Variovorax paradoxus EPS: one gene and its partner. The protein of the gene in region 2 binds, or shares a complex with, the protein of the main gene of each other region. Links are inferred from orthologs where the notes say so. Each region holds a gene or a part of one and is shown on either strand. Other genes may lie near its edges.

What was found. Proteins that work in one complex are often made in the same cells at the same time.
Region 1: the proteins of VARPA_RS08415 (region 2) and uvrB are in contact, whole or in part, in a crystal structure (PDB 7EGT), measured with the Thermus thermophilus proteins. The link is inferred for Variovorax paradoxus EPS from one-to-one orthologs. Residues at the interface, in WP_096412145.1 of Thermus thermophilus: His654, Arg656, Phe657, Gln666, Asp668, Glu669, Lys680, Arg681, Leu682, Ser683, Lys685, Tyr686, Ala687; in WP_096411307.1 of Thermus thermophilus: Glu23, Leu25, Arg26, Asp27, Gly28, Glu29, Arg30, Phe31, Arg55, Glu326, Asp327, Phe328, Glu379, Ser382, Gln383, His398, Gly400, Arg401.

What each region holds. Positions count from the first base shown.
Region 1 is NC_014931.1:4,044,750-4,048,830, forward strand. What follows is about bases 471-3,468. They hold uvrB (excinuclease ABC subunit UvrB), read right to left. Parts: upstream 3,030-3,468; coding sequence 912-3,029; downstream 471-911. Other genes in these bases: iscR (Fe-S cluster assembly transcriptional regulator IscR), read right to left, coding at 471-677; VARPA_RS18725 (amino acid aminotransferase), read left to right, coding at 3,135-3,468. Outside these bases: VARPA_RS18710 (IscS subfamily cysteine desulfurase), read right to left, coding at 1-53; more of iscR, read right to left, coding at 141-470; more of VARPA_RS18725, read left to right, coding at 3,469-4,081. UniProt on the Escherichia coli protein: The UvrABC repair system catalyzes the recognition and processing of DNA lesions. A damage recognition complex composed of 2 UvrA and 2 UvrB subunits scans DNA for abnormalities.
Region 2 is NC_014931.1:1,854,702-1,858,869, reverse strand. What follows is about bases 1,084-4,168. They hold VARPA_RS08415 (UvrD-helicase domain-containing protein), read right to left. Parts: upstream 3,797-4,168; coding sequence 1,370-3,796; downstream 1,084-1,369. Other genes in these bases: VARPA_RS08410 (GMP reductase), read left to right, coding at 4,003-4,168; VARPA_RS08420 (DUF2339 domain-containing protein), read right to left, coding at 1,084-1,262. Also shown: more of VARPA_RS08420, read right to left, coding at 1-1,083. UniProt on the Escherichia coli protein: A helicase with DNA-dependent ATPase activity. Unwinds DNA duplexes with 3'-5' polarity. Translocates on single-stranded DNA with 3'-5' polarity. Initiates unwinding more efficiently from a nicked substrate than double-stranded DNA.

The DNA.
Region 1 (4,081 bases), 2.2 Mb from region 2 along the record:
GGCGTGGTCGCGCCGTAATCGAGATAGATCGGGAAATGAGGAGTGACGTCCATGGCTGGCTCGGGCTGGCGTGGGGGTTGTTCTTTGATCTGGGCTTCTCTCGCGGCAGCGCCCGATGGCACTTGCCGCGATTCAGGGCATCAGGACTTGGCGAAGGCGTTGCCGAGGGCAAAAACCGAATTCGGCGCATTCACACGAATCGGCTTGACCACTGGCTGGGCCGAGATCGCGCGCTTGACGACCGGCTTGTTTTCGATCTGCACGCCCTTGGCGATCTGATCGTCGACGAGTTTCTGCAGCGTGACGGAATCGAGAAACTCGACCATGCGCTGGTTCAGCGAAGCCCAGAGTTCGTGCGTCATGCAACGGCCGGCTTCGCCGAGGCAGTTTTCCTTGCCACCGCATTGCGTGGCATCGATGGGCTCATCGACGGAAACAATGATGTCGGCCACGGTGATATCCGCAGCCTTGCGGCCAAGGCTGTAGCCGCCGCCGGGGCCACGGGTCGACTCGACCAATTCGTGACGGCGCAACTTGCCGAACAGCTGTTCGAGGTACGACAACGAAATCTGCTGCCGCTGACTGATTGCAGCCAAGGTGACCGGACCGGTGTTCTGGCGCAGGGCCAGATCGATCATGGCGGTGACCGCAAAACGGCCTTTGGTAGTGAGACGCATCGCAAGCTCCTTCAAGTGCTTACCGTTGAAATGACACCGTGGTCCTGGACCGCGGTGACTTCGTCTCCGCCCTGCCCGACCCTTGACGCTGGTGAACCAGTCGGTAGGAGTCGGTCCTTCATCGCGAAGTTCTAGTTTTTGTTGTTGAGTGTTTCGGTCAAGTATAGCAGAAGGCCCTCAACTCTGCTGGGGTAAACCCCAGCGCCAACCACTTGAAGAACGCGGACTTCCAGCCTACGACGGCAAGATCACGATGTTGTCGCCGCCCGAAGCCCCGAACGCCTGCTCGCGCAGCAGCGCCAGTTGGTCCCGCACCCGCGCCGCCTTCTCGAATTCAAGGTTGCGAGCGTGTTCGAGCATGAGCTTCTCCAGCCGCTTGATTTCCCGGGCGATGTCCTTCTCGCTCATGTCCTCGACCTTGGCGCGTTCCAGGTCGAGCTTGGCCATTTCCTTGCCAGTTTTCTCGCTGTAGACCCCGTCGATCAGGTCGCGTACCTGCTTGACGATGCTGCGCGGCGTGATGCCATTGGCCTCGTTGTGCGCAATCTGCCGGGCACGACGGCGCTCGGTTTCGTCGATCGCCTTCTTCATCGAGTCGGTCATCCGGTCGGCATACAGGATCGCCTTGCCGTGCAGGTTCCGCGCGGCGCGGCCGATGGTCTGGATGAGCGAGCGCTCGGCGCGGAGGAACCCTTCCTTGTCCGCATCGAGGATCGCCACCAGCGACACCTCGGGAATGTCCAGGCCTTCCCGCAAGAGATTGATGCCCACAAGCACGTCGAAAGTGCCCAGCCGCAGGTCGCGGAGGATCTCCACCCGCTCGACCGTGTCCACATCGCTGTGCAAATAGCGCACCTTGACCCCGTTGTCGCCCAGGTAGTCGGTCAGTTGCTCGGCCATGCGCTTGGTCAGCGTGGTGATCAGCACGCGCTCGTTCTTCTCGACGCGGATGCGGATCTCGCCCAGCACGTCGTCCACCTGGTGCGTTGCGGGACGCACCTCGACCTCGGGATCGATCAGACCCGTTGGCCGTACCAGTTGCTCGACGACATTGCCCGAATGGTCTTTTTCGTACTGCGCGGGCGTGGCCGAGACGAAAATCGCCTGCCGCACCCGCGCTTCGAACTCCTCGAACTTGAGCGGACGGTTGTCCATCGCTGAAGGCAGCCGGAAACCGTACTCGACCAGCGTGGTCTTGCGCGCGCGGTCGCCGCTGTACATGGCGTTGAGCTGGCCGATCATCTGGTGGCTTTCGTCGAGGAACATCAGCGCGTCCTTCGGCAGGTAATCCGTCAGCGTGGCCGGCGGATCACCGGGCGCCGCGCCCGAGAGGTGCCGCGAGTAGTTCTCGATGCCCTTGCAGTGGCCGATCTCGGCCAGCATTTCCAGGTCGAATCGGGTGCGCTGCTCCAGGCGCTGCGCCTCCACCAGCTTGCCTTGTGACACGAACTCCTTGAGCCGCTCGGCCAACTCGATCTTGATGGTCTCGACCGCGCCCAGCACCTTGTCGCGCGGCGTCACGTAATGGCTCGATGGGTACACCGTGAAGCGCGGAATCTTCTGACGGATGCGCCCCGTGAGCGGGTCGAAGAGCTGCAGCGATTCGATCTCGTCGTCGAACAGCTCGATGCGGATCGCCAACTCGCTGTGCTCCGCCGGAAATACGTCGATGGTGTCGCCGCGCACGCGGAACGTGCCGCGCGCGAAGTCCTGCTCGTTGCGCGTGTACTGCATGCGGATCAGCCGGCTGATCACGTCGCGCTGCCCGATCTTGTCGCCCACCCGCATGATGAAGCGCATCTGCGTGTAGTCCTCGGGCGTGCCGATGCCGTAGATCGCGCTCACCGTGGCCACGATGACCGTGTCGCGCCGCTCCAGCACGCTCTTGGTGGCCGACAGACGCATCTGCTCGATGTGCTCGTTGATCGAGGAGTCCTTCTCGATGAACAGATCGCGCTGCGGCACGTAGGCCTCGGGCTGGTAGTAGTCGTAGTAGCTCACGAAGTACTCGACGGCGTTCTTCGGAAAGAACTCGCGAAACTCGCTGTAGAGCTGCGCCGCCAGGGTCTTGTTGGGCGCGAACACGATGGCCGGCCGGCCCAACCGGGCGATCACGTTGGCCATGGTGAAGGTCTTGCCCGAGCCCGTGACGCCCAGCAGCGTCTGGAACACCTCGCCATCGATCACGCCATCGACCAGCCCCTGGATCGCCTTCGGCTGGTCGCCGGCCGGTGGATAGGGCTGGAAAAGCTCGAACGGGGAGTCGGGGTACTTGACGAATTCGCCCTGCTTGACCGGACCGATCGGGTCCAGTTTCTTCAGGTCTGCTATGGCTTCGGTGTTCTCTGGCATGGCTGTTCCCGACAGGTGGCGATGGCGCCGGTAAAATTCAAGGCAACCGGAAAGCGTAGCGCAAGTCCGGTTGCCAGCGAAGCTTTCATCCCAAAGGACCTTTCCATGTCTATGTTCACCGCGGTCGAAATGGCACCGCGCGACCCGATCCTCGGCCTCAACGAGCAATTTGCAGCCGACACCAACCCCAACAAGGTCAATCTCGGCGTCGGCGTCTATTACGACGACAACGGCAAGCTGCCCCTGCTCCAGTGCGTGCAGGCCGCCGAGCGGGACATGATGAAAGCGCCCTCGGCGCGCGGTTATCTCCCCATCGACGGCATCGTGGCGTACGACAACGCCGTGAAGACGCTGGTTTTCGGTGCCGACAGCGAACCGGTTACCTCGGGCCGCGTGGCCACCATTCAAGCGATCGGCGGCACCGGCGGCCTGAAGGTCGGCGCCGACTTCCTGAAGAAGCTCAACCCCAACGCCAAGGTGCTGATCAGCGATCCGAGCTGGGAAAACCACCGCGCCCTGTTCACCAACGCGGGCTTCGAAGTCGAAAGCTACCCCTACTACGACGCCGCCAAGCGCGGCATCAACTTCGACGGCATGCTGGCCGCGCTCAACGCGGCGCCCGCGGGCACCGTCGTCGTGCTGCACGCCTGCTGCCACAACCCGACCGGCTACGACATCACGTCCGAGCAGTGGGACCAGGTCGTCGCCACGGTCAAGGCCAAGGGTCTCGTGCCCTTCCTCGACATGGCCTACCAGGGCTTCGGCTACGGCCTGAAGGAAGACGGCGCGGCCGTCGCCAAGTTCGTGGCTGCCGGCCTCACCTTCTTTGTCTCGACCTCGTTCTCCAAGAGCTTCAGCCTGTACGGCGAACGCGTCGGCGCCCTCTCGGTGCTGTGCGAGAACAAGGAAGAAGCCGGCCGCGTGCTGTCGCAGCTCAAGATCGCCATCCGCACCAACTACAGCAACCCGCCGATCCACGGCGGTGCCGTGGTGGCCGCGGTGCTCGGCAACGCCGAACTGCGCGCCCTGTGGGAAAAGGAACTCGGCGAGAT
Region 2 (4,168 bases):
GGCTGCACGATGCCGTACTGGTCGTCGGTGTAGTACTTGTGCGCCCAGCCGGCCGCCAGCGTGAAGGTGCCCACGAAGCCGATCAGGTTGAGTACGCGCCAGGCCTTGAACCACGCGATCAGCACGATGCCCACGTCGAGCACCAGCAGGTAGGTGAAGAGGCCGACCGGCTGATTGGAGCCGGTCGATGCCAGCACCGGCGCCGCGAAGCCTTCGAGCGCGGCGACGATGGCGAGCAAGGGCGCGTTCTGCAGCACCGCGAGCGCAGCGCTGAGCACCGCCACGCCGAACAAAAACGCGAAGCCCACGCTGGCCGGCAGCAGGCCGCTGAGCTTCATCGCCGCGAGCGTCGTGAGATAGAAGACGCCGATGCCGGCGCCCTGCAATATCAGCGCATAGCCCGCGCGCTTGTGGCGCAGCAGCCAGCCCAGCACCAGCAGGCCCGCACCCACCAGGGCGACTGCGGCGTAGCGCAGCTCGATCGGCACGGTGACGCGTTCAGCCGTGTAGCGCAGCAGGAAGGCGAGGCCGAGAAACAGGATCAGCACGCCGAGCTTCACCAGCATGTTGCCGCCGAAGATCAGGTTGGCGATCGGTGCGGGCAGGCGGTCGCGCAGCGGGACCGGTGGTGGCGGAGGCGGCGGGGGTGGACGGCGAACCAGCGGCGGCACCGCGACCTGCGGCGTGGGTGTGACAACGGGCTCAGGTGCGCGTGGCGCGACGGGTTTTTCTGCGGCGGGAGCGACGGTTGCTGCGGGCGGGACCGGCGCTTCTGCAACCGGCTTCTCGGCAACGACGACGGGGCGCGGGACCTGCATGGTGGCGATGCGGGGCCGCGTCATCTCGGCAGCTTGTGCCGCCGCAGGTTGAGCCAGCGGCAGCGAAGGCGACTCCGCAACCGGCGTGCTGGCCATGGAGGTGGCGAGGTCGCCGATTGGCGCGGCTGCCGTCGGGACGACGGCTACATCGCTAGCGCCCTGCGCGAGCCGGCGTTCGAGTTGGCTGACGCGCTCCTCGAGTTCTGTCACTCGCTGCTGCAGCTTCAGCACGCCGCCTGCGGGTGCTGTCGCGGCCGGCGTAACGGCGACGCGGCCATTCGGCAAGCCGCCCTCAGCTTCGGTGCGCTGCGGTTCGCCCTTTTTCTTCTTGCCGAACAGCTTGGCGAACGCAAACGCGCCAACGAGCGCGAGAACCAGCGCCACAGGCACCGATTCGAACAGCGCCCCAATGAACAGGCCGGCCATCATGCCTATGAACCACATCCCCGACTCCCCTTGTTTTGGCGAGTCCGGAGTGTACGGCTGATCCCGGAAAAACCGGGCTGACGCCCGCCCGGCCTATGCTGTCAGCTATAGGTTTAGTAGCAGCCTCAGACTGGCGTGAGCTTGGCCACCGACAGCGCCAGCCACTTCACGCCGTGCCGCGTGAACTTGACCTGCGCGCGCGCGTCGTCGCCCGTGCCTTCGAGGGCCAGCACCGTGCCCTCGCCGAACTTGTTGTGGAACACCTGCATGCCCGAGCGCAGGCCATGCGACGGTGCAGTCTTCTGCGGTGGCACCGGCGGGCTGGCGAAGGTGTCCTTGCTGCCGCCATAGCCACCGCCTCCATATCCGCTGCTTCCACCGCTGTAGCCGCCGCTGCCGCCGCGCGTGCTCCCGTAGCCGCCGCCGTAGCCGAAGGCCGATGGCGTGAAGCCCTGGTTCTTGGGCGTGAGCCACTTGAGCGCCCCTTCGGGCAGCTCATCGAAGAAGCGGCTCTTGACGTTGTAGCGGGTCTGCCCGTGCAGCATGCGCGTCTGCGAATGGCTCAGGTAGAGACGCTTGCGGGCGCGCGTGATCGCCACGTACATCAGGCGGCGCTCTTCCTCGAGGCTCTCGAAGTCGCTCATCGAGTTCTCGTGCGGGAACAGGCCCTCTTCCATGCCGGTGATGAATACGCAGTCGAACTCCAGGCCCTTGGCGGCGTGCACCGTCATGAGCTGCACCGCGTCCTGGCCGGCCTGCGCCTGGTTGTCGCCCGATTCGAGCGCGGCGTGCGTGAGGAACGCGGCCAGCGGGCTCAGCGTTTCACCGGTCTCGGCGTCGGGTGCGAGCGGCTCGTCGAGCACCGGGCGGGTCGGATCGATGCCCTGGCTCGCGGGCGACTGGCGCAATTCGTCGACCGGCAGCGCCACCGCATCGCGGCCGAAGCCTTCCTGCGTGACGAAGCTCTCGGCCGCGTTCACCAGTTCGTCCAAGTTCTCGAGGCGGTCGGCGCCTTCGCGATCGGCCTTGTAGTGCTCGACGAGGCCGCTGTGGTCGAGCACCAACTCGATGATCTCGCGCAGGCTCACGCCCTGGGTCTGCTCCCGCAGCACGTCGATCTTGGCGACGAAGCCGGTGAGGTTCGCGCCCGCCTTGCCGCCGACGACGCTGACCGCATCGTGCAGCGAACGCCCCGCCGCGCGCGCCGCGTCCTGCAGGGTTTCGAGCGTGCGCGCGCCGATGCCTCGGGGCGGGAAGTTGACGACGCGCAGGAAACTGGTGTCGTCGTCCTTGTTCTCCAGGAGGCGCAGGTAGGCCAGCGCGTGCTTGATTTCGGCGCGCTCGAAGAAGCGCAGGCCGCCATACACGCGGTACGGCACCGAGGCATTGAAGAGCGCGGTTTCGATCACCCGGCTCTGCGCGTTGCTGCGGTAGAGCACCGCAATCTCTTTCCTGTCGAAGCCGTCGCGCACGAGCTGGCGCATTTCCTCGACCATCCACTGCGCCTCGGCGAGGTCGGTGGGCGACTCGTACACGCGCACCGGCTCGCCCGGGCCCTGGTCGGTGCGCAGGTTCTTGCCCAGGCGCTTCTTGTTGTGGCTGATGAGCTCGTTGGCCGAGTCGAGGATGTTGCTGTAGCTGCGGTAGTTCTGCTCCAGCTTGATCTGGTGCTGCACGTCGAACTCGCGCACGAAGTCGGCCATGTTGCCCACGCGCGCGCCGCGAAAGGCGTAGATGCTCTGGTCGTCGTCGCCCACCGCGATCACGCTGTTGTTCGGGTTCGGGGTGAACTGCCCGCCGACCGTGTTGCCCGAGAGCATCTTGATCCACGCGTACTGCAGGCGGTTGGTGTCCTGGAACTCGTCGATCAGGATGTGGCGAAAGCGCCGCTGGTAGTGCTCGCGCACCGGGTCGTTGTCGCGCAGCAGTTCGTAGCTGCGCAGCATGAGCTCGCCGAAATCGACCACGCCTTCGCGCTGGCACTGCTCTTCGTAGAGCTGGTAGAGCTCGACCTTCTTGCGGTCGTCGTCGCTGCGGATCTCCACGTCCTTCGGACGCAGGCCGTCTTCCTTGGCGCCGGCGATGAACCACTGGGTCTGCTTGGCGGGAAAGCGCTCGTCGTCGACGTTGAACTGCTTCATCAGTCGCTTGATGGCCGAGAGCTGGTCTTGCGTGTCGAGGATCTGGAAGGTCGAAGGCAGGTTGGCGAGCTTCCAGTGCGCGCGCAGGAGGCGGTTGCACAGGCCGTGGAAGGTGCCGATCCACATGCCGCGCACGTTAACCGGCAGGATCGCCGTCAGCCGCGTCATCATTTCCTTGGCGGCCTTGTTGGTGAAAGTCACGGCGAGGATGCCGCCGGCGGAGACCTGGCCGGTCTGGAGCAGCCAGGCGATGCGGGTGGTGAGCACTCGTGTCTTGCCGGAACCGGCGCCCGCGAGGATGAGCGCATTGCCCTGGGGCAGGGTGACCGCAGCGCGCTGCTCCGGGTTCAGGTTCTGCAGCAGTGGCAGTTCCGAGGGGTTGGCATCAGCCGCAGGATCGTTAAACAACATCCTCCGATTGTAGAAACCACCGCGTATGCGGGTTATACGAAGAACTGGAAGACCTGCCTTCGGGACCCCGCGTAAAATCAATCACCGGGCCCAAGATTCTTGCGCCCGGTTTTTTGTGGGCGTTTTCTTTTCGAGACGCACCGCGAAGACCGGCCGGACCAAGCGCTCATTCGTTTCTTTCAACGATTCCTTTCAGGAGCCTGGTCATGCAGATTTTCGATTACGACAACATCCTTTTGCTCCCCCGCAAGTGCCGCGTGGAGAGCCGCTCGGAATGCGACGCCAGCGTCACGCTGGGCGAACGCACGTTCCGCCTGCCGGTGGTGCCGGCCAACATGAAGACGGTGGTCGACGAGTCGATCTGCCTGTGGC